Regions from separate parts of the Paenibacillus sp. Soil724D2 genome, predicted to be linked through region 2. Evidence: riboswitches for the same ligand, from Rfam matches in the RefSeq annotation. Region 2 holds a riboswitch; each other region holds the start of a gene.
The links. A riboswitch is a leader RNA that binds a small molecule or an ion and turns the genes downstream of it on or off. The one in region 2 is predicted to bind cyclic di-GMP.
Positions count from the first base shown of each region.

Region 1: another riboswitch for cyclic di-GMP. It lies ahead of ASG85_RS00475 (C40 family peptidase); the one in region 2 lies ahead of ASG85_RS24210 (right-handed parallel beta-helix repeat-containing protein).
Region 3: another riboswitch for cyclic di-GMP. It lies ahead of ASG85_RS15985 (hypothetical protein); the one in region 2 lies ahead of ASG85_RS24210 (right-handed parallel beta-helix repeat-containing protein).
Region 4: another riboswitch for cyclic di-GMP. It lies ahead of ASG85_RS26410 (IPT/TIG domain-containing protein); the one in region 2 lies ahead of ASG85_RS24210 (right-handed parallel beta-helix repeat-containing protein).

Region 1 covers NZ_LMRY01000001.1:98,547-106,404, forward strand. The annotation lists gene ASG85_RS00470 (ribonuclease H-like YkuK family protein) at 145-738, opposite strand; gene ASG85_RS00475 (C40 family peptidase) at 845-1,798, opposite strand; cyclic di-GMP riboswitch class I at 1,963-2,050, opposite strand; gene ASG85_RS00480 (hypothetical protein) at 2,169-2,462, opposite strand; gene ASG85_RS00485 (thiamine pyrophosphate-dependent enzyme) at 2,533-4,836, opposite strand; gene ASG85_RS00490 (2-oxoacid:acceptor oxidoreductase family protein) at 4,871-5,881, opposite strand; gene ASG85_RS37525 (hypothetical protein) at 5,995-6,171, opposite strand; gene ASG85_RS00495 (sensor histidine kinase) at 6,386-7,633, shown strand; gene ASG85_RS00500 (hypothetical protein) at 7,723-7,858, shown strand, end outside.
Region 2 covers NZ_LMRY01000033.1:24,434-32,291, reverse strand. The annotation lists gene ASG85_RS24225 (TetR/AcrR family transcriptional regulator) at 46-615, opposite strand; gene ASG85_RS24220 (MBL fold metallo-hydrolase) at 637-1,362, opposite strand; gene ASG85_RS24215 (M42 family metallopeptidase) at 1,520-2,596, shown strand; gene ASG85_RS24210 (right-handed parallel beta-helix repeat-containing protein) at 2,680-5,562, opposite strand; cyclic di-GMP riboswitch class I at 5,644-5,732, opposite strand; gene ASG85_RS24205 (copper amine oxidase N-terminal domain-containing protein) at 5,876-6,415, shown strand; gene ASG85_RS24200 (DUF4832 domain-containing protein) at 6,422-7,825, opposite strand.
Region 3 covers NZ_LMRY01000015.1:10,639-18,496, forward strand. The annotation lists gene ASG85_RS15980 (S-layer homology domain-containing protein) at 1-1,658, shown strand, start outside; cyclic di-GMP riboswitch class I at 1,938-2,032, shown strand; gene ASG85_RS15985 (hypothetical protein) at 2,079-2,321, shown strand; gene ASG85_RS15990 (metallophosphoesterase family protein) at 2,460-3,578, opposite strand; gene ASG85_RS15995 (LiaF transmembrane domain-containing protein) at 3,826-4,122, shown strand; gene ASG85_RS16000 (PspA/IM30 family protein) at 4,166-4,828, shown strand; gene ASG85_RS16005 (PspC domain-containing protein) at 4,831-5,289, shown strand; gene ASG85_RS16010 (PspA/IM30 family protein) at 5,293-5,979, shown strand; gene ASG85_RS16015 (hypothetical protein) at 6,466-6,726, shown strand; gene ASG85_RS16020 (sugar ABC transporter ATP-binding protein) at 6,832-7,858, shown strand, end outside.
Region 4 covers NZ_LMRY01000040.1:548-8,405, forward strand. The annotation lists partial or broken gene ASG85_RS26410 (IPT/TIG domain-containing protein) at 1-1,554, opposite strand, end outside; cyclic di-GMP riboswitch class I at 1,632-1,722, opposite strand; gene ASG85_RS26415 (hypothetical protein) at 1,848-2,216, opposite strand; gene fliS (flagellar export chaperone FliS) at 2,219-2,602, opposite strand; gene ASG85_RS26425 (flagellar protein FlaG) at 2,612-2,968, opposite strand; gene fliD (flagellar filament capping protein FliD) at 3,020-3,976, opposite strand; gene ASG85_RS26435 (flagellin) at 4,211-5,029, opposite strand; gene csrA (carbon storage regulator CsrA) at 5,192-5,425, opposite strand; gene fliW (flagellar assembly protein FliW) at 5,419-5,853, opposite strand; gene ASG85_RS26450 (DUF6470 family protein) at 5,921-6,487, opposite strand; gene flgL (flagellar hook-associated protein FlgL) at 6,502-7,416, opposite strand; gene flgK (flagellar hook-associated protein FlgK) at 7,441-7,858, opposite strand, start outside.

The sequences.
Region 1 (7,858 bases), on a different contig from region 2:
GTTCTCCCCTTTCTCTTTAACCTTGTAGAAGCATTATTTCGCTAAGAAGCTGAGGAATCCTCTTTTCAATACCTTCTCAACCAAACAAAACCGTCAGTTCCTATGATCGAGGAGACCACATCGAACTAACGGTTTCTATAACTTTTATAGGATGCCATCGATGACCTCATGATTCTCATAAATTGGCTGATACGGCTTCTTCGAAAAACGGTTGGCATAAGCCGAAGCTACATAACAATCCGGTTTAATAACAGGAACCATGCCGACGGATTCCACTCTCCTTACCATCTCTTGGACGAATTTAGCCGTCCGGTTCTTATTCTCATCGTCACCTGCATCAATATGAATAAACATATCAAAGGAAGCACCCTGATACAGATGTGGAAGAATGATGTTTTCCATATCCTGTCGCTTAGACTCATCAAAATACATCGCAATCTCTTCACTCAGAGCAGTTTCCATCGAAAGTTTTTCTCTAATCGAATGTAGGGCCCGATGAACGATGACTTGACGATAACACGCCCACGCTCCTTTTCCTAACCGCTGGATAACTACACCAGTAATGAATTTCGTATGACCTTGGTGTACCTGACAATCCGTACCAATAATAAATTTGTAGGTTGCTACGGGGTCGTGACGCATGAAATGGAGAATACGCTCGTGTACGGTATCTAGGTTTAGTCCTCTTTCCGTTGTGTTCCGAAATTCCAGTGGATGGGTCGTCGTCAAAGGTTTCAAAGATAAGGTTCTTCCTTTCTTCTTAGAATGAGGAAGAAGCGGATGCTGAAGCTGCATCCGCCCCTATCTATAGTATATGGCAAAGTTCCTCTGATCGAACCATCACTTATCGTAAAACATGGCCGCCGTACAAAAATCGATTTTCCCATTGCTTTCCAGCGATCGTATCCATACGAACACCGCCGGATTCGATCGAATACGTATGCAGCATATTCCCATTTCCTAAATATAGTCCAACATGCGTGATCGGTTCTGTAAGAACGTTCACATTATCATAATCTGATGCTTTACTCCCTTTGTAGCTGCTGAAGAACATCAGATCCCCACGTTTCAAACTTGTCCAGTCCTTACTAACAGGACCTAACGATTTAACATAGTTGCCTTGTGCTTGTGAATCGCTAGGAACGGATAATCGTAGAGCATCCCAGAACATCGTTTGAATGAAATCCGAGCAATCGAAGGTCGTGGTATCGTTGCGTTCCGAACCAAATTCATAAGGAGTGCCTAAGTAAACTTTGCCAGCTGCAATAACGGCTTCAATTTCTTCGGCGAGAGGCAGATTGGGTTTGATGACGGAGAAATCAGTGCTTATGTATTTACTATTTGTGCTTATATAACCGCTAATTCCATTGGCATCTTGGATTTGGTACCAACTATCGTTGACTTTTTCTTTAACGAGGACGTCTTCCCCTTTACTAAGCATCCGAATAACCTTAGAGCCGGGATCGGAAGCTGGAAGTGTGCGAAAGTTTACGCCATAAATGATTTCCGCATTGCTAATTATTTTTATGTATTTGCTATTCGTCGAAACATAACCGCTTACACCCTGCGCATCCTTGATTTTATACCAATTCGTCGTTACATAGTCGGTGACAGTGACAATTTCGTTTGTTTTCAATAACCGTATAACATTACTTGCAGTACTAGCTTGATCTCTGAAACTTACGCCCGAAACAATTTGGGCCTTCGTCGTTATCCCCTCATCTGCCTGAATAGCTGCCGGGACTACAAAAGTAAGCGCTAAAACTAGCATACCAAGGACGATCGTCCATTTTCTCATCGTCATACCTCCATAGGTTTATATCACTCTAGCTGTATTTGAGTTACGTAAAACCGTACTGACGAAATGGATAATTTGAACCTGACACTTCCTCTTCATCGTAAAAAGGATGACCCTTTTGCCTCAACTGGGTCATCCTCTTCTTGTAGAAGGGTCCCATCGCATTCGACAGCTGGCTAGCACTCTGCTTTAGGCACGAGAGCCCCTGTAGCTTTGCGTCCCAAGCTTTCGCTCGGTTTGCCATTCCGTTGTGATGTTAATTTTTTCATTCGCATCCTTATTATAGTTTGAGGGGGCCTTCACGAATATAGGCGAAAGGTTGCGTTTGTTGTCGAAATCATAGTGGCTGCGTACCTATTGACGCTATGGTTTATTTTTCCGGTTTACGGACTTCCGGTTTTCGTGTAAGAGGCCAAAACACTTGCAAATTAGGGTCATTTTTCAACTTCACATTGCAGAGCTTCATTTCCCCTTCCTCAAGCTCAGTCACATGCCAAGTATCCGTCTCCATTCCCCCAACGTTGTGTAGAAAAGCAGAATACTGCTGCTCAGCCGCTTCTAAATCCGGCCAAAATTTAACGCCATAATAGGCTAAACCGTAGTGATTGACTTGTGTACATGTGAAAATCTGTTGCGATGTTTTGTGCTGCAGTACATAGGGCATCTTTCATTCCTCCGATAAAAAGGCACGTTCACCATCATGGTGAATGTGCCTTCATTTTTATGATGACGACTTATAAATAAGCATTCTCATGCTTCGCTTTTAACATATTCCAACGGCGTTCAACTTCCGTCTCGAACGATTTCAGGGAACCTTCATATTCAGGCTTCGTCATATGCTTCGTTTTCCCCATCGTCTTGAGCCAATCCGACAGTGGAATCTTCTTGCTCTTATCCTCCGGGTTATACGTGATGGACGTAACTCCGTGCTCTACTTCATAGAGCGGGAAGAAGCAGGAATCTACCGCAGCTCCGACGATATTGGAGCCTTCCTGGTCATCCGACAACCAGTTGAGTGGACAGGCAATGAGAATTTTCCCATATACCAATCCTTCATTTTGGGCGTACCATTGTGCTTTCGCGGCTTTCTTTACAAGATCCTGCGGATACGCTTCCGACCCCGTAAATACATACGGAATATGGGTAGCAGCCATAATTTGCGCTGTATCCTTGTGATGGAACACTTTACCACCCTGATGCTTCCCAACGTTCGAAGTCGATGTGCGATGACCCATTGGCGTCGAATAAGACAACTGCGCACCTGTATTCATGTATCCCTCGTTATCGTACTCGAGGATAATCATTTTATGATTGCGCAAAGCCGCTCCGATCGCCGGTCCCATGCCAATATCCATCCCGCCGTCACCAGTAATCATCACGAAGGTGAAATCGTCCTTCAAACCCAAATGGTCGAGCTCGCCACGTCGCTTGCGCTCCCAGAACATCTCCACAACCCCTGAGAGGGTCGCTGCGCCGTTCTGGAACAGATTATGAATATACGTCGCTTTGTGAGCCGAATACGGATAACCTGTCGTTACAACCATGGCACAGCCTGTATGGAAGATCGAGACAATATCGCCTTCAATCCCCTTGAAAAACAGCTCCAAGCCAGAGAAAATGCCGCAGCCTGGACATGCGCCATGCCCCGGCGCAATACGCTTTGGTTTCTTCGTCAATGCACGTAAAGGCGGGATACGTACATTCAGCTTGCCCGTGTTCTCATCCGGTGTTACCGTGATGAGTCCCGTCTTCAAATCCTCATACTTCATCGGCGTCAACACCCGCTTCGGCGCTTTTGAAAGATCACCTGGCGTGTGGCCATAGTAATCGAAGGGAACCTCAACCTTGCCGCTTTGTACAGCGTCAATGGCAAATTGGAACAAATTATGCCCGTCTTCGGCATAAAAGTCCTTGCCACCTAAGCCGTAGATTCGGCTTATGACAAGCGTATCTCTGTTCCCGTGTGTGAACAGCGCCGCTTTAATTTCGTTGACCATATTGCCGCCATGGCCGCCATAGGAATCCGCGCGATCGCCAACGGTGATCGCCTTCACATGCTGCAAAGCTTCAGCGATCTGCTTTGCTGGGAATGGACGGATGATATTCGGCGCGATCGATCCGGCCTTTATGCCCTTCTCGCGGAGCTGGTCGACGACGTCTTTGATGATTTCGGAAGCCGAATTCATCAAGAACACGGCGACTTCCGCGTCCTCCATCCGATATAGCTCAAGAATCGGATAATCACGGCCTGTCAACTCAGCATATTCCTGCCGAATACGGTCATAAACACCTTCAGCGTTATACATGGCCATGGACTGCTGGTAGCAGTTATTAATATAATCCGGCTCATTCATATAAGGACCTACGGTAATCGGATTATTACGATCTAGCGTATCTGGGAAGCCCTGTGGCTTCTCACCGACGAAAGCATGCACATCCTCACGATGCGCGAACGTTTGTACTCTACGTTTTTGGTGGGACGTGAAATAACCGTCCGAAGCAACCAATACTGGCAATCGAACTTCTGGATCTTCAGCCAGCTTTAAAGCTATGATATTCATGTCATAGACTGCTTGAGGGTCGCGACACATCACAATCGGCCATCCCGTATTTAAAGCATAGTACAAGTCAGAGTGATCCCCATGAATATTCAGCGGTCCGGATACGGAGCGGCATACCAAGTTCATCACCATGGGAAAGCGTGTCCCGGATTGTACCGGCATTTGTTCCAACATATACAAATAACCGTTGGCACTTGTCGCGTTAAATACGCGGCCGCCAGCAGTTGAAGCGCCATAACATATGCCTGCCGAACCATGTTCACCGTCTGCTGGAATGAGCACGATGTCATGCTGTCCGTTGGACTTCATAAGATCTAGAAATTGGGCAACCTCCGTAGATGGAGATATCGGAAAATATCCCATAACATGATAATTAATTTGATGAGCCGCATATGCCGCCATCTCGTTACCTGATTCATACACGATGCGCTGTTCGACCTTGGCTTGCCCTAATTCCTTCTTGATATCAATGGACATGCGAGTAGTTCCACCCTTCTCCCATAAATACTCTCTAAGAGTTTACAGCTAGATTGAATCGATGCGGCATGCGATTTAAATCTGCATAACCATCTTCTTCCCGCTCATTAGTGAGCGCTTCGGTCGGACAAGCCTGTACACATTTAAGGCAGCCTTTGCAATATTGATAGTCGATCCCCTGTAAGAACATTTGAGGCCGCCCCTTCTTGTCGGGGAGTTCATCCCAAACGAAACAGAAATCCGGACACACATTATCACAGGAAGCACAGTGAATACATTTATCTTCATGGAAGTGCGGCATCATTCCCGCACGCGAAATGCTTAAATCTTTCAGAATACTGTTCCCAGGATTCGTTATGACACCACCAATGGACTGCGTTTCATAGCCAAGCACTGGCGTATCGAAACGAACGAAGTCGGGCATCGTCTCACCTTCTGGAAGCGCATACGTTTGGAACTTAACTTCATTGTAACCGCGGTCAAACGTTCGTAAGGCGGGTGCAACAGCAAGCGGATATTTCTTTTCCAACGATTTACGAATAACGCCTCTCATAACATCTGGATCTAGAAAATCACACAACCGGAACAGAGCGCCAAGCATTGCCATATTCACTCGGTTCTTTTCTTCTAGCGAGATTCCAATTGCATCGATAACGGCAATGGTACCGCCCCGGAGCTTCATCTTTTCCTTCAACTCATCCGGTGTTTTTGTCGAATTCACAAGTACTGTACTATCTTCGTAGATGCCACTGATAACGTTTACAGTTTTGGAGAGTGATTCGTGAAAAACACCCACAACATGCGGTCGTTCGACCGGTGAAGTATCCCGAATTCTCGTATCCATGTCACAAAACCTTATATGTGCTTTCACTGCCGATCCTTTCTTCTCTGAACCATAGGAAGAAAAGCTAACTCCGTTCAAACCCACCCCTACGACTCCCGCTTCCGCCAGCATCTTACCCGCTAGATTCGCGCCGAGTCCCCCGATGGATTCCAGTCTAATCTCAAAAAAACCGAGATCGTTCAATTTAGGTAAAGTTACCATGCCAGGTCTCCTTTCAAAAATGAACTGCATAAAGAATGAATAGTATGAATAGTAAATCTACTCTCATTGTAACAAGAAATCTCTGGTAATCAACCTTTTTTTGAAGGGTTCACTTATAGCAAATAATCGATTATGAGGCCGCACCCTCCTAAATAGTAACTTTTCGGCCCTGGATTCTCATCTTGAGCAGAATTATCTTTCTCGGCATCCTCACAATCCTCACATACGTCCACATAATCATCATCAATCGGATTAAAGACAACACCGCAAACCTGTGAGCACGCTCGCATCCTCATCTCTCCTTGTTTGACAACCAACTCAGATTGTAAACGCTTGCACCTTCATGTTCCTTTATTATACAGCGGTTTATAGGAATAACACCATAAGTCTTTATCAAATCTTTAGCATTCGAAATGCCCCAATTCTCTTGATAAGGTCAGTTTATGTGAGATAATGTAGAAATAATAAAGATACTGTCGGACAGCGGAAAGGATGGCATTTCATATGCTCCATTCAATCATTTCCAATGAACTACATGGTCTCTTCTACATCATGAGTGCTATATTAATCCATCTAGTTCTTACCCCTATTTTCATTTACAAAGAATATCAGCGTAGATCTCTATTCGCAATTGTTTTAATCGTACTCATCTTTTTGTATTGGAAATTTGAAGACATTGATCCCTTAATTTATTCCCTCCATTTGTTTCCAATCAGCTTGATTGCAGTGATTCTGTTTGTCGGATTTATCCCAGCTTTTATTACCTGGACCTTATTTAACATTGGCTGTATGGTCGTCCTGAATTACTACTGGCAACCCGCTCTAATCAGTAGTGCTGTTTTACTATTAGGTGGATTTCTCATCAGAAATACTACAAATCAACCTACACTCAAGATGAAATTAACTTATGCAACGAGTATGCTGCTCGTGTACGAAGTATTGTATGCGCTTTTGATGCTGTACATACGATCTCCTATTACTTTGTATGCTGTATACACCGTAATTTTTTCCTTTTTCTCTCTATGGATGATTACATACTTACAATTTTTCGTGAAAAAACATGAGGTTCACAAACAAAGACTTGTCGCATTGGAAAAGGATCGAATGCTCGGACAGTTCGCTGCCACCATTTCTCATGAAATACGTAATCCTCTCACATCAACAAGGGGCTTTCTACAGCTGCTGGACCAGAAAGAGCTGTCCTTTAACGATCACAAACGTTATGTCGACCTTGCATTGTCGGGTGTGGATCAAGCGAATGCCATCCTGGGTGATTACTTAAACTATGCCAAGCCGTCATCTAACTTACAGGAACAATTAGAACTCAAAGAAGAGATAGAAGCTATGCTGCGTTTCATCACGCCATTTGCTGCAGATCACCAGGTTGCTATTCATATTAGTCATGAAAATGAAGATCCCTTATACATCCTAGGAGAATCCAAAAAGCTGCGCCAATGTTTGATGAATCTTGTTAAGAATGCGATTGAGTCCATGCCTAACGGCGGTAAAATTTCATTAAGCACCTGTAAACTGCCTAATGCCGTACAAATTTCTATTTCTGATACAGGCGTTGGAATGAGTAAACAGCAATTAAATTCGCTCGGTATGCCCTTCTATACAACCAAAGAACAAGGGACTGGACTTGGGCTTGTCGTGGTCATGAGTATTATCAAAATGATGAACGGAAAAATCTCTTTCTCCAGTCATTTAAACCAAGGCACGCAATGCTCCATTTTATTTCAGCAAAAGTGAGCATCCAACGCTCTCCATTAACAACCTTGATGATCTGTGCTATTCTGTTAAGACAAGCGATCACCATGATTGGTTAGGAGGGCTTTACTATGAATTCAGATTTCATTCCGATTAAATCACTTGAGGGCGACTTGAAAATGTCGCATAAGAAGAGGGATTTCGGCCTTACCGTCTCATCCAAAGAGCTGATCCTTCACAAACCTCACATTAATTATTATTTCAAGT
Region 2 (7,858 bases):
AAACTAAAAAAGCGCAAAAGGCCAACCAGCCCCTCGCGCTTATTCTCATTTTACCGCTATTCGCAATCCTCTTAAATACGTTTGAAGCAAACGCCGCAGGCTTTCGTCTTTTTCCAGCTCCATTCGAAAACCGTTTCTATGCTCGAGTGAGGCAAAGCCATGCACCATGCTCCGAAATCCGCGTACCACGTGCAGTGCATCTTCTTCACTGAGTCCATATGGCTCTAAAATGCGCAGCAAGAAAAGCACAACTTGGCTTCCTGCCTCTTTCAACTCAGGATCCTCGTAGTCAGGCAATGAGGAGATTGCCTCGTATAATCCCGGCTGTTTCCTAGCGAACATGACGTAAGCGAAGCCTGCTGCCAGCAGCGCGTCATCTTCGGCTTTGCCAATTACAGCCTCGACCATCGCTTCTTTAATCAGTACAAGGCCGCGTCGGGAAAGCTGCTTTCTGAGATCAGGCAAGCCTTTAATATGATTGTATAGTGATGGTGTTTTCACGTTCAATTTAGCAGCTAATGCGGCTAGTGTCAGCTGCTCAACACCTTGTAAATCGGCCATTTCAATTGCTGCTTGAAGCACAGTCTCTGCATCTAATCCCTGTCTGTATGCCACGGAAGTTCCTCTTCTCTGTCTCTAAATTGTTGCTGCATCTGTATGAAACTTTTTGGTTGCTTCTTCTATAATGCGATCCATGGTTGGAATCGGTTGCTCAATCATTCGTCCGTGTCCGACGGCCAAAAGGCTTGGCTCTAGCTGTCTCAGCTTGCGCGCGCTCGCAAGCGACACTTCTTTATTCCACGTCGCCATGGCTGGGAACGGAAACCAGAATTTCATAACACCAGAGACCGCTGCGCCGCCGCGAACTTGAAAAGCGTCCCCAGCAATCAATGCCCGACTGCGCACATCTAGGAAAGCCATCATCCCTGGCGTATGCCCAGGAGCTGATACAGCTTGCAGCGATCCTACGCGGTCACCATCCTCCAGAAGTACATCAGGCTTCGTCTGTACAGACTTAGGAACATCTCCCTTAATCGGCGAATTCGGTTCGCCAGCTTCTAATTCTTTGCTGCCCGTCAGCAGCTTGGCATCTCTTCTTGAGATATAGACCTTAACATTCGGCAGCGCCTTTTTCAAACCGTCAAGTGCCCCAATATGGTCTCCATGTGCATGTGTAAGGACAATGCGAGTGAGCGGTTTTCCAATCTGTTCTGCTGCTTGAAGAATCCCTTTGACACTGAACGGCAGCGCCGCGTCAATTAGCGTTAATTCATTCTCTTCCTCCACTAAATAACAATTCACCGGAAAAAATCTTGGCATAAAAGCCAGTTGATACAAAGAACCGATACGTGTCATTTTCATAATAACGCCTCCCGTTTACTATTTATATTAGTATAATAACTAATGATATTAGTTTTGTAAAGAGGGGAATTGCCCTAAATCCATTTTTTTCTCCATTATGGTAAAATAGATCTCAGATTTGTACTAGAGCCTATTTCGATAAAGTGAGGAACCCCACATGAATACAGAAACGTTAGAGCTTTTTCGGACGCTGACTGAAATGCAAGCAGCACCCGGTTTTGAACGAGAAATCCGCAAGTTTGTTCGCGGTGAATTGGAGAAATATACAGACGAGTTCGTTCAGGACGGACTCGGCAGCTTGTTCGGTGTCCTGCGCGGCGATGAGACAGGTCCTAAGATCATGGTGGCCGGCCATTTCGACGAGGTCGGCTTCCTTGTGACCGGCATCACGGAGCATGGCACAATCAAATTCCAGCCGCTCGGCGGCTGGTTCAGTCAAGTACTGCCCGCGCAGCGCGTGCAGATTATGACAGATCAAGGGCCGATCATCGGCGTGATCGGCTCAGTGCCTGTGCACTTGCTGGACGAAGCGTCACGCAGCAAGCCCGCAGACATCAAGACGATGTATGTGGACATCGGCGCTGAAGATAAAGCCGATGCACAGCGCATCGGCATTCGTCTCGGGCAGCAGATTGTTCCCATCTGCCCGTTCACACCCCTGGCCAATCCGAAGCGGATTATGGCCAAGGCTTGGGACAATCGCTACGGCGTCGGCCTGGCGATTGAGCTCTTGAAAGAGCTTCACGGCGGGCCGAAGCTCCCGAATGTCCTGTACGCCGGTGCCACCGTACAGGAAGAAGTTGGCGTGCGCGGCGGACGCACGGCTGCGAATCTCATCCAGCCGGACTTGTTCTACGCGCTGGATGCCAGCGCCGCCGGGGATATGACCGGCGACCGCAATGCTTTTGGGCAGCTAGGGCGCGGTGCGCTGCTGCGTATCTTTGATCCCACGATGATCACCCACCGCGGGATGGTCGAGTTTATCCTCGATACGGCGGAGACGCACAAGATTCCGTATCAGTACTTCATCTCGGCGGGTGGGACAGACGCCGGACAGGTGCACGTGCAAGGCAGCGGCATTCCCTCTGCCGTCATCGGTGTTTGCGCGCGTTATATTCATACATCCGCGTCCATTCTTCACGTGGATGACTACGCCGCCGCGAAGGAACTGCTCATCAAGCTCGTACAGGCGAGTGACCGTACGACGCTGAACACGATCCATGCGCAAGCGTGATCGTTTCGTTTAGCTTATGTAATAATTAAAAAAGAAACTGCCCCGTCATTTTAGACATGGAGCAGTTTCTTTTTCTATTTCGCTTATTTCAATACATACGTCGACATACTTCCAGTTGCTGGCAACTGATTGCTTGTTGAATCACTCCAAAGGAACCCAAGACTAATCGTATTTCCAATGCTTATGCCCAATTCATTCAGAGGAATGGCAATCTCAATTACCGTATCGTTTACGGCATAATTCGTTTTGCTAACGAAGCTAGTAACTTTAGTCCATGACCAAGTTGAACCATTTCCACTATATCGATATAAACTTCCGTTTTCTACCATATAATCAGCTCCGCTTGAGCTCCAGTTTTTCGCAGAAAAGCCACTGGTTGCATTGTTGTCTGCATTTATATAAATTTGACTTTTACTTGTTAAGCTACTCCCCTGAACAAGCAGGTAAAAATTCGTCGAATTGTTTGAAGCCTTCAAAACTTTGACTTTTGAGCTTCCAGAGCTTAATACTTCTACATTGCTCCAATCACTGTCACTCCCATTAACAGTTATAACGGCTTGTGTTGGCACCGGTGTTGGCACTGGTGTTGGTACCGGTGTTGGCACTGGTGTTGGTACCGGTGTTGGCGCTGGTGTCGGTATCGGTGTTGGCGCTGGTGTCGGTATCGGTGTTGGCACTGGTGTTGGCACTGGCGTTGGTACTGGTGTTGGCACTGGTGTTGGTACCGGTGTCGGCACTGGTGTTGGTACTGGTGTTGGTACTGGTGTTGGTACCGGTGTTGGTACTGGTGTTGGTACCGGTGTTGGTACTGGTGTCGGTACTGGTGTTGGTACTGGTGTTGGTACTGGTGTTGGTACTGGTGTCGGTACTGGTGTTGGTACTGGTGTTGGTACTGGTGTCGATACTGGTATTTGTTCACTACTACTTATCGTGATAAGCGTTCCTGTCTGCGGGAGTTTATCCATCTTTGAATCGTTCAAGATGTATCCCACTTGAATAGCATTTCCATCTGCTACAGCTAAACTAACTAATGGAATCGAAACTTCAAGAACGCCATTTGTTGCAATGTAATTTTTCGTATCTTGAAAATTAGCTACCTTCGTCCACGACCAATTGGTTCCGCCTGTTCCGCTGTAACGATATAATGAACCATTTTCCAATAAGTAGTCGGCTCCGCTCGAGCTCCAATTGGAAGTAATAAATCCAGTAGTTGAATTCTTATCCGTGTTTAAATAGATTTGGTGTTTGGTAGCTGTGCCGCTCCATTGAGCGAGCAAGTTCAAGCTGGAGTTATCAATTTTTGCTTTTAGCACCATCGCGTTGGAAGTACCCTTGCTTAGAAGAGGCATCGCATCCCAATCTGTTGAATTCCCATCTATAACTAACGATGAGCTCGGTACCGGATTCGCAGGTATTAATCGTGCAGTAAACTCATGAGCACCAATGTCGATGGTAGCACCTTGTATTCTAGCTGATCCTGCGAAATCATCAGTTGCATTGGGGAAAGCTCCAGCAAATCCTTTATCAATAGCTGGAGAGCCCTCCTGCAAGTTAAAATTATTCGTAGCCTTGTCTACAAATTTAGGGTCATCAAATACGGAATTAGCATCATTACCTGTGGCAGTCTTATACGAATTCCACGTTGTATAGGTGATACCTTGCCATTTCCATACACCCTTATCCATTCCGCTAGTTGTATAGAATAAGTTATAATCCAGGACATTTGCTGAGCCGCTTGTGTTTGTCTTGCTTATCATGGTTTTTTGCGATTGGCTGTAAATGATATTGTTTTTTATACTGTTGTTTACCATATTCCATTGAAAACCTATATCTCCATACCCTTGTACGAGGGTATCGTTTTCTACAAAGGTATTATTTACTATGATATTATTACTTGCCCCGCCTCTACTAGAAGAAGAACCACCCATAATTAAACCTGCTCCATAATTATGGTGAATCAAGTTATTTTGCACTTTAATAGCGCTTGTCATCTTACCTGCATTCTCACTTGCAAGTTCGATCCCAAAATCATTGCCATACACATGATTCTTTTCTATTACGATATTCGTCGCACCGTCTGCATAAATGCCTCCAGCAGCGTGTACACCTCGGTACGCAGGGTTTATGGAAGAATCAATATGATAGACGGTATTTTCGGCAACTCTTCCATTGCGTGTTTGATCCACACACGAACTGGCACACGCCCCGTAAAATCCCGCTAACTCAATACCAATATTATTATTGTCATGAACTTTGTTGTGCGTAATTTCAAAACCATCAATATTTCCGCTTAACGTCAAGGATTCACTCCAACCCGTGACAAGATCATGTATATCATTACCGCTTATCGTAAGGCTAGTTATTGCCGTTGTAGTATTTCCCAGTACATGTATACCATGTGCATTACCGCTGCTGGCCGTATTCTTAATATCATGGATGTTATTATTTAGAATTTGAATGTTTGTACTTCCGTTTGTTACTCGAATTGCTGCCGGGTCTGAGGAACTACTGGAAGCGACTAGATTCGCTAGCTCGAAACCAACGATTTTGATATAACTCGATTTTGACAAATAAAACAACGACTGATTGGAGCTAGTTAGTGTTAAGCCTGTACCATCAATAATAGGAGTTTCCCCGGCGTAATTCAGAAATTGAATGTAGCCTCCGCTTGCGGAACCTGATACTTGAATCGTGACTAGCTCCCGATATGTGCCGCCTCTAACGTATACAGTATCTCCTGGAATAAGTACATTTGCTGCTTTCTGAATGGTTTTCCACGGAGCAGTTAATGTACCCGCATTACTGTCATTCCCTGAAGTGGATACATAATAAGTGTTTCCACCTGCAGCTTGAACTGGAGTAGCGGAAAAGCCAGTTGCAAACAGCACCCAGATCATCATACTTACCAGTATTATAGATACACTTGACGTTAGAAAACCAAATTTACTTCTTTTCATTACATCCATATCGTCAACACCTCATTCTTTATTATAAAAAGAAATAGGATACCGAAGTACGGTATCCGCAAGGTCCACGAATTCGTCAGCTTCGGCAACTGGCTGGCAACTCTTCATCGGAAGAGGAAGCCCCTATAGTTTTGCGCCCCTTGATTTCCCAAGGTATGCCTTTTCGGTTTTATAAATTCACATTAATCAAAAAAGGTCGACAATTCTATAGTTCTAAATGCCTATTATTAAAAAATTTGTAGTTTTTACTCCCAAATGATAGGCTTATTTAAATTAGATTAAAAATCACCAGTAAAATAAAGGAGTTTTTGCATTGAAAAGGAAGGTCGTTTTTTCATGTATACTTGTTCTTGCAATTGGGTTAGGAACTACAATTGGTGTTCATGCCGTCTCCGATATTCGTATTATTGTCGACGGGAAATCGGTAGATTCCAGCGTTGAACTTATAGATGATAGCAGCTATGTCCCTTTACGTTCTATAGCAGAAATGTTCGGCGCTAATGTCGAATGGGATAATAAAACACGTACAATTAATATCATTTCACATCGTCGTATGCTAACTGATGCTTCTACGGTATATAAAGAAAACGGTATTACCTTTTCCAATCTGTCCTTAGTAAATAAAGAATTTGGTTGGGAAATTACCACCGATGTTTGGAATGGGGAAGACGTTAATTACCGCGGTCTTCACTTTAAGGCTAGCTTTTTTGATCAAAAGGAACGATTGCTTGGTACCTCTGACGGCTACCTGTTCGACCTGAAGCAAGGCGAGACTAAGGTAGCTAACCTTGTCACAACTGACGATCTAAGCAATTATAAATATGTTCAATTTCAAATTGACCTCACCTATTAAGAGTGCTTATTGTACATTTACTATCCCCAAAGAATAACGTCCATCCTCCCGCTTCCCTTGAATCGCTAGCTCAATGCCGGGATTGCCGCTTTCAGGATCAATGATGCCAACGCATAATGTATATTTACCTATTGGTATCGTTGCAGGGATCTTTAAACTTAAAGTGGACTTTTGTATGCCAGGCAACCAACTGCGAATATCAACTTGGACGCTTTCGCGGTGAACTATCTTTCCTTCTGCATCTGCCAGTGATAGTTCGAGTGGCCAATTGAAATAGAAGGGTGCAACTCCTTTATTCTCCATAACCATATTCACAACAAGCTTCTCGTTTGGCTTTACCTTTGTTTGATGCGTCTCTGTCTTGAGAACATATCGATACCCCATTGTATTCAAAAGGCGTTCTACATTCCCTTGATACTTACCCTTATATGATTTAAATGATGGTAAATTGGGACCTAGCCATGTGGTATGGCTCTCCCTTGCCTGTGCAATGGTTTCATCGATTGCATTGTTGGCTATATATTTATTCTCGTCTTCGGAGTATGCAAACTCTCCGCCGCTCGGTGCATATATCCAATGTTCCGGCATAGCTGGCATTTTCTCTTCCGTTAGCCACGATGTATACCCGTTATGAATCCAATTGATAAAACCACTCATGGTCTCCTGTTTATCTCCAAACACATCATTAAATAGACCCAAATGATTCGATTTTGCTATTTCATGCGGCCTTCTCATCAGCAGAGGTTTGTCCGGAAACTCCCCTAGATATGCCTCTACGTACTGATCGGTAACAGCTGCTTTAGGAAATGGTTCTGAAACTCCACCTTGTCCACTTTTTGTGTGCCACTCTCCCCAATGTCCTACACTGCCTACCTCAACGAAAGCAATTCGAGCATCATGGTTGTATCTCTCACCCAATTTTTGGATCAGCTTCCGATGTTCCTCTATTAGCTTTTTGTTCTCATAATTAGGACTAAAACCCTTTCCATAACTTGTGTTATACCAGGAGCCTTCTTCCCCAATTTCCTCGTACAACCAATCTGGAATATCCATATGACTAGTATCCGAAGTATCATCCAAAATTAGGCGGAAGATAATCTTTACATTCTCACTCTTCCAACGCTTAAATTGATTCTTTTCCTCTAGCTTGTCGAATGCATATATTCCTTTTGCAGCCTCTAATTCCCTCCAAGTAAAGTCAAAGAAAACAAGGCGATGAGGCTCTTGATAAGGACCCCAGCGTGCATCAGGAGCAAATCCCATGTAGGGATTGTTTAAAACACTGCCTATCTCTGTAGGCGAAAACTTAATTGTCTCTCTCTTTTTAACTTCTGCACTCACAAGGGTGATTGATACTGTCATCAAGGATAGGGCTGTCAAAATTCCTATAACTTTATATTTGCGCTTCATTAATATCGCCTTTCAACCAGTTATTTGGACAGT
Region 3 (7,858 bases), on a different contig from region 2:
TATCCTTTACAAGCACGGAAACGGATACTGGCAAAGTGGGAGGCGCTCTTTCATGGAAAGCTGCTATTGATCAGTCGCAACTGACTGGATATAAAGTGTTTTTCTTGAACGCTAATAATGAAAAAGTGGGAAATTTAGCTATAGTTAAAAAAACAACAGGAAGTTCATATCGAATTACGATTCCTAATGGAACTGTACTACCTTCTGGTGCTGTCAAAATCGCAATAGCAGCTGTGAATACATCCGGAGAAAGCAAAAATCTATCGGTATTGGAGAGTATTGAGACTATAGGGACTCCAGATCAGGGAACAGATCCAATTCATGTTCCAGATCCAAATCCAAATCCAAATCCAGGTTCAGGATCAGATTCAGGTTCAGGTTCAGGTTCAGGAACGGTACCAGATTCAACTGTACCAAAAGTGGAGATAAGTACTAACGATAAGGGACAAATTGTAGTCAAGCTTACATTTACAAATAAACAATTGGCTGAAATCATTGCTAAGCAATTACTGAGTCAAGTGGATTCTTTGATTAAAACGGTTGTTATAGAGATTCAAGGACAAGGGGACTTTGCTCAAACGGAGTTAAGTGCATCTGCAATCACACAAGCAGCCTCCTTGAATGCCGAAACCATGATTCACGTTCAATCTTCAATAGGGGAAGTAAAGTTTAGTGCGGATTCGATCAAACAAGCAGTTCAACAACAAGGTCTAGCTATAGATACTACAAAAATCACAGTATCTTTAAGCAAAATTGATGCCGAGTTAGAAAAGTCTTTTGGTATCCTGCTTCAAAAATCCTCTGTAGAGCAAGTATTAAAACCAATTGATTTTACAATACAAGCGGTGTCTGGGGATAAACAAACCGAGATAACCACAGTAAACTCTTACATTCAGCATTCCCTATTGGTTCCTGGGCTGACGAACATTACTGCTATCAAGAATTTGGCTGGTGTGGTATTTGATCCCATTACAAATACTTACTATCCAGTTCCAACGTTTTTCACGGTTAGTGAAGATGGAACACTGCAAGCAAATATGATACGTAAGGGTAATTCCATTTATTCCTTAGTGAAGAATGTAAAAACTTTTGAAGATGTACCTTCGTCTCATTTTGCCAAGGAAGCAATTGAAACCCTGGCATCTAAATTCATTGTTTCTGGTTATGATAACGGTTCTTTTGGATATGATAGTCCAGTTACACGTGCTGAATTTGCTGCCTTACTCATAAGAGGGCTTGGCATTCAGCCAAAGAGTGGATTGCCTGCAAAATTTAATGATGTACAAACAAACGCATGGTATGCTGCGCCCGTGTATGCTGCTGTTGAGGCTGGTTTAGTAAGTGGATATGAGGATGGTACCTTTAAACCAAACCAACCGATTACCCGTCAGGAAATGATGAAAATGGTTCACAGTATGCTGCAAGCAGGCGGATACACCAAACAATTAACGGAAACGGAAAAGAACGCGGCTATTAACAAATTTGGAGATCAATTGAGCATTCAACCATGGGCAAGAGAGGCAGTTGCAGTTGGTATACAGGAAGGCATTGTTAATGGTCTTACCGATTCAACCTTCTCCCCTACAACACTCGCGGATCGAGGACAAAGTGCTAAGATACTGTATCAATCTTTGAAGGTTTTAAAATTTATTAATTAAATGTAGCAGGCGAATTTGGCGACCGTACCCTAGTTGGGACGGTCGTTTCTTATTTGGAGGATGGATATCAGTACGATGGTATGGTATGAATGGAGAAGGGCGTAACGCCAAGAACATTGTTCTACTTAAACTTTTTTGTATGAAATCACACACTTTGTGTACGGATTACCTCTTTTTTGTAGAAAAATGTTGAATTTCATTATTTTATGGAATACCATGGAAATAGATAGTTCTTTACAACTAGAAATAATCACTCAAACACACCTAATATCAAGCAATAATGAACAAAGGCAAATCCATCGAAAGGTGGAGACGCAAAGCCACGGGTCTAAGCCATGAATCACATGTCATGGGATGATAGCCGGGATACTCTTTAGGGGCTTGTTTTTTTATTGCCAAAAAAGAAAGGAGGGTCTCAAAATGGCAACATATCTTATGCTGATTAAAGTATTCGACGATGCCGAAAAGGTCATATACAAATTTGGTCCAACAGAAGAAAGTTTGGGTGAAATTGAATTTAATCTAGTTCATGAGGAATTTCGGCAGCTAGAGAGAGTCCCAGGTACAACCAAAGACCATATGTTCATGAAGGCTGCTTCTGCTATTGCAAGATGTTATGCAGAGGGAGACGGTTTTCCGGATAAAACTTTTTTTGCTTCATAAATGAGTTGTTTCAATTACTATCTTTCCGTACGATACATGCGACCCGCAGCAAATGCGGCAAGATTTTGTTAGATTACAAAAACTGCTCTAAATATTTTTGTAATTTCTTTGTTGAACGAAGTTATAAATGATCATTAACTACCTAGCGGCAACGCTCGGTAGTTTTTTCAATTCCGCCCCATAACGCTTCACAAATGGCGGCTCAATCCATCTCTTCTCCGAATGCTCACGCCCCTGAATCACAATACGATCCGTATAAACGTCCACAACAATACTCTGGCTAGCCGCGCTGCCTTCAGGCTCATTTTTCGAATTCCATATTTCGTGGACAGAGGCGCTAGATACTGCTAGGAACTCCAGCTGTTTAATCTGCTTTGTAGTCTCCAAATTCCAGTGGGTATGTCCACTGAAGAACACCACATTCGGATTCGGATACGCATTTACAATCGCCCTAAGCTCTTCATGCTGTACAACTCCGAGCTCTTGATCCGAGCCGTCCACGGTATGAACGAGCGGTTGATGCAGGAACACGAAGATAGGCTTGTCCGGCGCCGCAGCCGCAGCTTCCTTCAATTTATCTTGAAACCAAGTAAGCTGTTCAGTGGATAGATAAGCGTCTTCTTTCACGTTAGGATCCACATCGCGATAAAACTCACCCCCAAGAAATAGAAAGTGATAGTCCTCCATGACGAGCTCATGGTAGGGCTTTTCATAATTAAACATCTGATGGAATAGGTCAATGGCCTTTTGGCTTGTCCAATTCGGATTCAGCCTGCTGGTATCTTGACCGCCACTCTTCGTCTGCCACATTCCATAATACTCATGATTTCCCATCGTTGCATGTACGGGAGGTAAAGGGTGTTCGCTCATAACGCTGACCAGACTCCGATTATCGGCTTCGTTGCCATTGCTAAGGTCACCATTCAGTACCATAAGTTTGCTGTCAGGTCGAATAAGACGGTGATCGGCTAAAGCAGCACGGAAGCGCTTTTGAGAATCTTCGTCTTTTGCACCCACATGTATATCGCTCAGCACGGAAAAAGAAAAGAGAGGCGCGTTACTTGCCGTGGACGTTTTTTTGGGAACAGTACGAAAAAGTTTTACCATAGGCAATGGCTCTTTACTAAGAATATCCGCCTTAAACGATTTCGAAACAGGCGCTATCGCCGTTGCTTCCCAAGCATAAGTAGGGAGTAATAGAAGGAATAGAGCGGATAATAGGATGCGTATAGTTAACGTTTGTAATCGTTGTTTCATCTAAGTTAAACCTTCCTTTTCCCAGGATAAAAGCGTTGGTGACCGAGTTCGTTAAGTATTTAACCAAAACGTCTGTCGTATAAACACTGTTTTTGCCTGACACAGGTCTTAGATGCGCCCCGACTAAGGTCTAGGAACAAATACCGTCGTTAGTCCGTTTTGGAAAGCTTCGTTTTTACCTAAAATAAAGACATGAACAAGAGCACAGCAAACAACAAAGCAAACAACGAAAGGCGGTGACGAAACGATGAAAAGAAATACAGGCTTAGCCGCTCTGCTAATCGCATTCGGTGCACTGATTCTGTTAAATAAGCTAGGCGTTCACATGGGACCATTTATTGGCTCGGTGATGGGATACTTGATTCCAATAGGAATGGTTGGCCTTGGTTATGTAGGCATACAGAACGGCAGCAAAATCGGTTGGATTATTGCAGGGCTTGGCGCTATCATCCTGATAGGTAAGTTAGCTGGTTGGATCATCATTTTACTGGCGATTGGGTTGATAGGTTACGGAGTTTCGATGTTAACAAGAAGAACTGTGTAATGGAATGAAACGAATACAGAGAGTGAAAAAGGTGGTATGAGAGATGAGCCTATTTAGGCGAATGAGAGACATTACCGTAGCAACACTGAATGAACATTTGGAGCGATCGGAAGACCCGGTCCGCTTGATTGACCAGTACTTAGCAGCGCAGCGTGAGCAGCTTCAACAGTCCGAGAGACTGTATCAACAATGTGTAAGCCACGCCGCTTCACTCCGACAGCAATATCTGACGGCGCTGGAAACCAAAGAGAAGCGCGAGCATCAGGCGCTGTTGGCTCTGAAGGCCGGCGAAGAACATATGGCAAGGATCGTGCTTCAAGAAAAGCTGCAAGCCGAAGAGAAAAGTGAGCAGTATCATGAATTGTACGACCAAGCAAAGCAGTCCATCCTTGATTTAGATGAAGAGCTGCAGCAGCTTAAAGCGGATTACAAGGAAGTGGCAGACAAACGCAGCTACTACTTAGCGCGAATGGAGTCCGCACGGTTGCAGCAAAGACTGCATGCTAGAAGCAGTGTGACGCAGGATGCGACACCACGGATGTTCGGTCGCTTGGAAGAGCGCGTATCCGATATGGAGCTGCATGCCAGAACGCTCCGCGATGTAAGACGAATGGGGCGCGAAAGCTACTATAGCGGGGGGAACCCGGCAGTAGATGCTGAAATGGAAGCTCTTAGAAACAGACTGCAGCAGGAGGGAGCCAAGTAATCATGAGCAAACTATACCGCTCACGAAGAGATAAGAAAGTTACTGGCCTATGCGGTGGACTCGCCGAGGCCATGAATGTAGATGCAACGCTATTACGTTTGTTAGTGGTGATTACCACAATCTTCACTGGAGGAACAGTCATTTTCATCTACTTTGTAGCTGCACTTGTTATTCCAAAGGAACCTGGGTACGATCAGCCGCCATTTGATCCTTATGCTGGCTCATATGGCCGTCAAGGCTATAATGGCGGGGCATGGAACTCTCACAAGCCGCACCACCCTAGCCATGCGCCACAACAAACGGGCTACAATGCTCCGTACGACGCAGGGAAAGTAAACAACATTGACGAGATGATGAAAGACATTGAAAAGAAAGCTCTGCAAAGAGAAGTAGAAGAACTGAGAGCCAAAGTCGCTCGCTTCGAACAACAACCAATTGATATTAAAAAAGGAGACGTGTAAACCATGGGAGTATTTACAAGAATGAAAGATATGACAAAAGCATCAATTCACGAGGTATTGGATAAAATTGAGGATCCGATCGTTATGTTGAATCAATATTTACGGGATATGGAGCAAGAAATCGCGCAAGCTGAAGTTACTGTTGCTAGACAAATCGCCAATGAGCGCAAGCTGAAGCAACGTCTGGAAGAGTCTGTTCGTCTCGTGGCTGACCGCGAAGCAAAAGCTTCCGCAGCGATCAAAAATGGCCAAGAGGCTATCGCTCGCCAAGCCGTTGAAGAAAAATTGTACCACGAAGATAAAATTGTTGAGTACACAGATCTATATGCCGCTTCCAAAGCACATGCTGATGAGCTAACACAGCAGCTGCACGAAATGAAAGACGAGTTCTACAAACTGCGTAATAAACGCAACGAGCTTGTGTCCCGCGCTCAACTGGCTAAAGCCAAAAAACAAATGGCACAAGTGTCCTACAATGGCGTCATCGAGAGCGGCAACGCATCCCGCGGCTTCCAACGTATGGAAGAGAAGATTATCCAACTGGAAGTTGAAGCAGAAATCGCTCGCAAGCCTTACGTACCAGCAGGTTCAGTAGGCAGCTACACACCTGTTGATGTTGCAAAACAAGCTAAAGTTGATGAGCAGTTGAATCTGCTGAAAGAGAAATTAAACGTTAAAGAAGCCGAGTAATCTTGGTTTTATCTAGAATCCCCTCCTTGTGAGGGGCTTTTTTTGTTTGAAATTGGCTTATAGGGAGTGGAGCTTACTTCTTTTCAACCTTTTTAATGGATTTTGTTGATTGGAATTGTGGATGAACGAATTTTCATCCGGTGACTGATTTGATTTTCTGGTTTTGATTTTAGTCTTTAGTTTTTGGTTTTAGTCTTTAGTCTTTAGTTTTGGTATTAATCTTTAGTTTTGGTTTTAGTCTTTAGTTTTTGTTTTCGGCTTTTGTTTTCGGCTTTTGGTTTCTGGTTTCTGGTTGCGGTTTGCTGATTTCTGACTTCTGGTTTCTGATTTCTTTTCTCTGGAAACTGACTGCAGGTTGCAGGGTTCAAGTTGGTGGAGAAGAGGAATTATAAGGTAGTTGTTCTGTCTTTCCCCGAGTTATTTGATGGTAAGTTGTACAACGTACAACAATTTTGTTGGTTTTTCTCGCCAAGGAAAAGATGTTGTATGGAGTACAACAATTTTTCCTTTTTTCATCCAATAGAGCTACTTTTAGCTGCAATTGTTGTATTTTTTGCAACAATTGCAACGATTACGCGGATTTGTTTGCATAATGTTGCACAAAATACAACTCTATTTGGATCAGTCAAGCCTTTTTTTATTATCGTTTATGGTTTTCAAAATTGTCCAAAAGGAAAATTTAATCCGGACAACCTTATTGCCGGACATCCTTCTGCTCTTGGAGCAGTGGCATCAGTAAAATCATAAGATTTTCAACTTTTTTGAAGAGATTTATCCACTCTTTTTCCAGCAGATTGCAGATAGAATAAGCACATAAGCACGAAATGTTAAAACGAAACACGAGGTGAGGTCATGAGTGAAGCACTGGTCCGGATGGAAGGAATTGAGAAGCATTTTCCTGGTGTGCATGCCCTCCATCAATGTCGTCTGGAGTTGGCAGCCGGAGAAGTGCACGCGCTTGTTGGCGAGAACGGCGCCGGAAAGTCTACGTTAATGAAAATTGCCACAGGTGTATATCAGAAAGATGAAGGCAGAATTATCCTGAAAGGCAAGGAAGTGAATATCCCCAATACGAGAGCGGCTCAGCAGCTGGGCATCTCGATGATTCATCAAGAGCTGAACTTAATGCCGGATTTGACAATTGCCCAAAATATATTTATTGGGCGCGAGCCGAGGAAGGGAATTAAGCTGTTCATCGATGATCGGAAACTGAATGATCAGGCACAGCAATTGCTGAACGAAATGAATCTCCAGCTAGATCCCCGCACGAAAGTGTCGGAGCTGACAGTCGCCAAGCAGCAAATGGTGGAAATCGCTAAAGCTTTATCATTTCAATCCGAAGTGCTCATCATGGATGAGCCGACGGCTGCACTAACCAACGCGGAAATCGAGGAGCTGTTTAGGATCATCGAACAGCTGCGCGGGCGCGGGGTAGGCATCGTCTATATTTCTCACCGGATGGAAGAATTGAAGCGAATTACCGATCGCATCACCGTCATGCGTGACGGTCGTTATATCGATACGGTACAGACGAAAGATACGACCATCGATCAGATCATAGCGATGATGGTTGGTCGCGAACTCTATGTTAGCACGCAGCAGATTACCGTCGATGCTTCAGAGACAAGAGTGCTCGAGGTTACGAATCTGAACCGTGGTTCTGCCGTGAAAGACGTCTCCTTTCATCTGGCAAAAGGCGAGATTCTTGGCTTTGCAGGTCTCATGGGAGCTGGTCGTACCGAAGTGGCGAGGGCCATTTTTGGCGCAGATGCGATTGACTCGGGCAACATACGCATCCACGGGCACAAGGTGCAGATCAAAGCCCCGCATGATGCCGTGAAACATGGAATCGGTTATTTATCAGAGGATCGTAAACGTT
Region 4 (7,858 bases), on a different contig from region 2:
AACATTTGTTTCATCTGGATTTGTAAAGGTAATATCAACTGGACCAGGCGTTGTTACCATCGGAGAAGTTACTTTTATATAAGATGGATTAACATAGACTACCGATGCAGGAAGATCACCAAATTGTGCAGTGACTCCTTTCATAAAATAGTTACCTGATACGAACACCAGAGTACCACCATCAATAGGCCCGTTATTCGGCTCTATGTTTGTAACAATCGGGTCAGCTTTGTATTGGTAAGGGGCTGACGCTTGTTGAACATCCGGATTAGATACGGTAACATTGACAACACCTTGGGCTCCGGCGGGAGCAGTTACCGTCAATTGTGTGTCACTTACATATACTACATTAGTCGCCGGCATCGTTCCGAAAAGGACGGTTGCCCCGCTTACAAAGTGATTGCCGTTAATGACCACCGTTTCTCCGCCATTTGGATGACCAATATGTTTGTCCAACGACGTGATTTCCGGAGCTGGAAGCTTTACCTTCACACTAACACTCGAAATGGACTTCGATCGGCTTGCACCTGCATAGTCCTTATAAGTTATAACCGAACTCGCTGTTGAGACTGGGAAAGTACCCGTTTTTGTTTTACTTACCGGACGGATTTTATACGTAAATGAAAGGGTGCTATCCTTTAATTCATTAAAGTCCCAAATTAGCGTATTCCCATTTATGGTCGGTTTAGGGATGTTATTGTCAGCTGATCCCGGAACAATTTCAAAATTCGGATCAACAATGTCCATTACTGTAACATCAAAGGCGCTCGCCAAGCCAATTTCTTTGACAATGGCTGCATATATTTCAGCTAATCCGGTTGAACCAAGCACGAAGTGATGATGTGCTGCCGTTGTGGCCATTTCTTTAAGCAGTATGTTCGGTCCGCTTGTATCAGGATCCTCGCTCGGTTTGAGCAGTGCAATCGTATAGGTTATAATACCTGCATCCTTCGCGTCTTGCGCCTTTTGTTTTGCATACCCATATGGATCGTTCGATGGTTGATTGGCCTCCCCATCCGTCATAATGACGATGACTGGCTGCGCTTCGGGGCGATGATCCACCAGCAAGTTTATGGCTGCTTGAATAGCATCGCCAGTCGCTGTCCCACCATTTGCTTGAATTCCATTTATGTAATTTTTGGCAACGTCTTTATCTGTTGTGAAGGGGATGCTACTGATCATATTGGTTGATGAAAAATCGACAACAGCCACCCTGTGCTTTGTCAAATCCATCAAATCAACGAAACCTTTAGCAGCATTCTTTGCATTCGTCATTTTATCTTCACCGTTATTGTAGGCAGGTGCCATACTTCCCGACTTGTCGATGATAAGTACGACATCGTTCGGAACAACTACATTGACTGGCGGGGTACCCGTGATATTCAATGTAACATCAGCTGTATCCTCCGTTGTAATTATCGTCGGGGAAACAGTTTTGGTTACACTCACATAATCATTTACTGCTGCTGCCGCTTCCGTAGTTCTCAGCATCAATCCACTAAAAATCATGCTAAAGGTCAACATCAAAACTAACCATTGCTTCATTCGTCTCATGATTATTCCTCCATAATATTTGATAATATGCAAACAAAAAACAATAGCAGGTTGCTATTGTTTGTATGACCAAACGAATGGGCAACCTGGCGACCTGATCGTCTAAATTAAGCGATTAGACCCATGGCTTTGCGTCACTATATCACTATAGTTTTGCCATTCTATTCTCATTTTCTATATCCTTGGAACTAATTCCTACGTACTATTTTACTATATTTTCTTATTCTTTTTTTCACAAGTATATCTCTAGTACTTCTTACAACATTTACCTTATTTTTCGACAATTATTTCCATCACCGATTTTTATCAATGAAAAAGCCAACATTCTGCTCTTCTTCATAATGATATAGCTCTCGTGAGACTTTACCAGAGTTGATGCGTTGAAGTTGTCCAACCAGAGACTGCTGGGTCGTTTTGAATCTCTCTATATTGTTTTGTTCCATCACTAAACACGCTCTGAGGTATTGTCTCTCATGTTCAGTAAAAGAACGTCTTTCATCCAACAACGTTTCTTCAATTTTTTGCCTCAGTTCAACCTGTTCATTCTGTAAAGAAAGAAGCAAACTTTCGTTTGCCTCTTCATTTAAATCTAAATGGGAAATTTGACCTGTTGTTTCTCTCAGGTTTTCTAACAAGTGCTCCATTGGAGTCGAATGTCTCATACCTATTTCACCTTCTCCGCATTTTTCAAGCTCTTCAACGCCTCATTCCATGTATCACGCAATTCTGTAAACATCGTGACACAATATTGAGCAGATTCGGAATTAAGCTTGACATTAGCTTCGAACAACTTGCTTTGAAGAAACGTATATAAACTGTTTAAATTGTGGGAAATTTCATATTCCATTTTTAGTGTGGATTGAAGCTCTTCAATTATATTCTGTGCTTTTGTAAAATTTGTATGTTTCCCTGCAAAATCTTGTTTCTCCATACAAGTAATACCCTGTTTAATAAAGAGAATACAACCATTATAAAGCATCAAAGTTAATTCTGCTGGGGAGGACGTCTGAACACGGGTGTTTAAATACTGATTCTGTACGTTAAGCATAGAGCGTCTTCACCTCTTCTCGTCGATGATTGCACCCACAGACAGCTCCTGAAGTTTCTCCACCAGTTCGATAAACCTTTCGGACGGAACCTCACGAACAATTTCTTGGGTATCTTTATTTAAAACTTGTACGATTACTTCACCTGTTGATTGGTGTATTTTATACTTAAACTCATGTGGGGTGCCTTGAAGCGCTTTGTTAGCCTTATCAATTGAATCAAGTAAAGCCTTCTCCCCAACCGTTAATATTTGTGATTTGCTCTTGTCCTTGATTTCAATATATTCTCCGGTTGCCTTAATCGGCTCAGACACATCCTTTGTTAAAGCGGGTAATTGAACCTGGGGGAATTTGGATTGAATTTCCAATAGGTTTCCTCCTTCCATATAACAAACTTTAGGAATATTATTGCAGTATAATTAACCCATTTGACTTTGTAACCAGCTCATTTGGGAATTTCCTTTTGCAATTGCAGTCTCCATGGTACTGAACATTCTATAAAAATGGTCTTCTTTCTTGTTAAGCTTTTCTGTCATATCTGAAATTTTTTGAGCGAGATCATAGTCCTTCTTGCCCAGAGACGTATAAGTGCTAGTATACGATCCATTTGCCGAACCAGCCTTTTTCGAAATCTCCGACATCGTATTTCCAGCATCCTCATAGATCCGCTGTGCGATACCTCGATCTGTACCGGTACCGTGTGCCGTGAACAAATTAATTGCTGCTTGTGGATCCGCATCAATAGCTGCTTTTAATTTAGTTGAATCCATGTACAATTTGCCTGCGGTTGAAGTGTCGTACTTGTTATAAGCACCCGTTGTGACTCCAATATCAACAAGCGATTTATATGTCGACGTAATTCCAGTCACCTCTGTAGTCACGTCGGAACGGAAATCCAAATATGCTTTAGACACTATCGTGTCTCCGCGAAGAGAACCTTTTTTTGCTTTGTCTTCCCAATTTTTTATATCATCATCATTCATTGCCTTCTTTTGGTCGCTTGTTAGTGGTTGAAAGCTTCGCTCTACCGTCTCATCTAACTTGGATTTCAATGCAACGCTTGTGTCGTTATAAGTCGAAATAAAACTGCTTATTTTTGCGTAAATAGCATCTTTATCTGCCTGTGTGAAGGCAGGATTTCCACTACCATCTGTCCCTGATGCTGTTGGCCAGTTGTAGTTATACTGTAATTGCTTGCTCTGTTCACTTAATGGATAAATAGCTGTGTTTATTGCACGGTACGAATCCTGCAGCCACTCATTCTTTGTTTTCTGCTTATTAAGATTATCGATCGGCATATTCTCTGCTTTCATTAGCTTACTAACCATGCCATCAATATCCATACCGGAGGACATACCTGTTATTCGCATAACCATCCTGTTCATCTCCTCATTAATTTATTGTCTACTATATTTATCGTACAAGGAAGGCTCATTTATTAGCTTTATATAAAAAAATTCTATAGTTAGTAAAATTAAAAATAAAACCACGCCCAAGTAATAGAAATCATTACAAGAACTCCATGGGTGAAATCATCATAGCGTTTACGTATTCTAACTTGCACTACAAAAAAGAGACCTTCGATTTGAAGGCCTCTTTTTGTTCTTTGATTAACGGAGCAATTGCAGTACGCCTTGTGGTGCTTGATTAGCTTGTGCCAACATCGCAGTGGAAGCTTGTTGCAGGATATTGAATTTCGTGTAACTCATCATTTCAGAAGCCATGTCGGTGTCACGAATACGGGATTCAGCAGCTTGTAGGTTTTCCGCATTTATACCAACGTTATTGTAGACGTGCTCAAGTTGATTTTGGTACGCACCAAGTGAGGAGCGTGCAGTGTTAACTTTAGTGATTGCTGCATCAACTTGTCCACTTGCTGTAATAGCCGCTGCCGCTGTACCAACACCACTAGCAACACCCAGAGTTGCAGTTGTAACATCAATAGTCGACAAATCCATTACTACTTGGTCAGCAGCGCCACCACCCGTTTGAATCGTAAAGGTTGCACTAGCGGAACCGTCCAGAAGAGTAATACCGTTGAACTTCGTGTTTGCAGCAATGGAGTCGATTGCTGTAGTCAAAGATGTGTATTCAGCATCCATTGCAGTACGGTCGTTCGCGTTGTACGTGTTATTTTGCGCTTGAGTAGCAAGTTCTTTCATGCGCGTCAGCATGTCAGAAACTTCGTTCATCGCACCCTCAGCCGTTTGTACAAGGGAAATACCGTCTTGAGCGTTACGCATCCCTTGGTTCATCCCTTTAATTTGCGAGCGCATTTGTTCGGAAATCGAGAGACCTGCTGCATCGTCTGCCGCACGATTGATGCGGTAGCCGGAAGACAATTTCTCACTGGATTTACCTTGTTGTGCATTGTTAAACGTCAGGTTGCGGTGAGAGTTCATTGCGTTAAGATTGTGATTGATAATCATTTGTAATTCCTCCTTGAATTTGTATTCCACATCCATGTGGATTGTATAGGTCTTTGACCTTACATATATTATTTCGGCTGAATCGATTAGAAAGTTTATAGCAATTTAGTTCTTTATCACTATTTTTTTTACCGTTTCAATATTGATTATATAATTATTTATCTAAACATCCTCTAAATTCAGCATTTTTCTCATATTTTCGATATTTGGAAGCTCTGTAAGCGCTTCTCTATTACTCTGTTGAATAGCCTCGAACACTTCCTTACGATAAATTCTGGTATCGTTAGGAGCATTGATCCCTATTTTTACTTGATCACCTTCTATTGATGTGATAAAGACTTCAATATTCTCGCCTATGAGAATAGACTGACCATTTTTTCTTGTAAGAATTAACATGTTACACCCTCAATTTCTTTCTCGTTAAATTTTGGGAATAAAGGTGTTTGGGTACTAAAGTCTCTCGAAGGTGCATGGACAATTTGGCTACCTGATAGATGATTAATGTTTATAACAAGCGGAGCTACCAAGTTCATTGTTGATTTCTCAAATGGTGTCTTTAAAGTTATAATCCCTAGTGCAAGAACTTCTTCGTATGTATTTATTTGCAGCCATGTCTTATCTTTCTCATCCAACTCAAAACTATAGTTCTGGAAAAAAGCAAATGGGTTAGCTACAACAAAACCGATACTTTTTTCTTCTATGCTCTTTAAATAAGCAAATGGTCCCTTTTCATCAATTGTCTCAAATTCAAATAAATCTAAATCCTTAAAACCAAGAATTGAACCTTTAAAGCTAATTATTTTCCCATTTATATAATTAAACATTCTATATCCTCCTTTGCAATAATTTAAGGCAATAGCATTAGCTATTGCCTTAAATTATTGCTGATAACTACTTATACCAATCATAAGAGCTAACATTTATTTCTATTGAATTCTTTTGCTTTACATAAATATCTATATTCCCCGGAGTATAGCTAACCTGAGGTTTCTGAGGCGTGTATTGAATTTCGGCTTTATGAGGCGTAATATTTATTTCTGGCTTTCTCATTTCATAATTTAGCTTCACATTGAGATTTGAAGCCTCACCTACATATTGCAAAGGGTTTAGTTCATTTATTTGGTTTGCGGCAATCTCGGCAAATGGGTTACTAGGATTTATGATCATGGCCATTCGGTTACCATCTTCAACAATCTTACTGATAGATTGCAGTGCTACTGATTGCAGCTGGCTATAAATTTGATTCATCCATTCCAAATGATCGCCTTTCCCTAGTGCGCTCCACGCTGCAGATGAGTCCACGCTTAATTCTCCCTTGGGACTAGTAATTTCCACAGATGCTGCTTCTTGCTTAACTTCTAATTGCCCGCGTGGGGATACTATAGAAAGTTGAGCTTTCTGGGTATCTAATCCAATATGAGCAAAAGTTTGGTGGATAGATAATCGAGGTATGTTCAAGTTGAACCTCCTTATTATCTCAAGAAATCAATCAAGCTGGGTTGGATAATTTTTGCTCCTGTTGATAACGATGCTTGGTATACATTTTCATCCGTTTTTAATTTAGTGATGGTTTCCGCCATATCAGCATCTTCTGTTTTGCTGCTAAGATCAGTAAGATTTACGTCTAAATCCTTGAGTCTGTTATCCATGAGATCTATACGGTTAGCTCGCGCACCTACTTCAGATCGCACCGTTTGAAAATTGTCAAATCGTTTTGATAGATCGGTCATTAACCCCTTTGCCACAGTCAAATTTGCCGGTGTTCCAGGAGGACTTGGAGAGAAAGCATCCTTCAGACCCTTTAAAATCTTAAATAAGTTGTCGTTGTTGCCCGGAGCTCCAAATACTTCATTTCCGGTTTGATTTATTGGGATGGTTATACCAGCAGATACCTGATAGCTTATCTTCTGATCATCCGGTATATCTGATGATGCTGTAGCAATTGAATAGGGTTGTTTATCTGTGAATTGTCCATTAAATGTATACTTCCCATTAAGCTGGTCATTCCCAAGCCCTACCGCCGTTTCATACAATTGTCCCATTTCGACACCAATTGCATCTAGCGCCGACTGTGGATTAGTTCCATTTAGACCTTGAACTGTTAACTCTTGAGCCCTTTGAATGACGTCATTTATTTCTGAAAGAACAGTATCTGTATGATCCACTGAAGATTTAGCAGCATCAATGTTTCTTTGATATTGATCGTTAATGGAAATCTCACTTCGATAACGAAGTGCATAAGTAATTCCTACTGGATCGTCCGAAGGTTTATTGATCTTTCTCCCAGTAGAAAGTTGGTTTTGGCTTACACTCATTCGTTTCACATTATTACTAATATTACTTAGTAACTGTGATTGGATCATTCCTTGTGTCACTCTTAAGACCACTTATAATACCTCCTCTACGTACGATTATCTACCTACTATCCCCATACCGTTAATCACTTTATCTAGCATTTCATCGAAAGTGGTCATAACTCTTGCTGCAGCTGAGTAAGAATGTTGAAACTTAATCATATCGGACATTTCTTCATCCAATGAAACTCCACTTACGGATTGTCTGCGGCTTTCAACTTGGTCTACGAGCGCTTTTTGGTTATCTAATTGGCGGGAGGCTTCTTGAGCCTGTACGCCTAGTTGTCCTACAATGGATCGGTAGAAGTCATCAACTGTTCCTGAATTTAGAATTGCCCCGGAATTAGTCGGATCAAAATTAAATTTAGTGTCCTTCAACTGACTCATCAATAGTGCTAAGGTATTATTTCCTTTTGTAACTGTTTCAGCTGCACCTATTCCATCAGTTCTAAGTGATGTTGCAATTTTTGAAGTG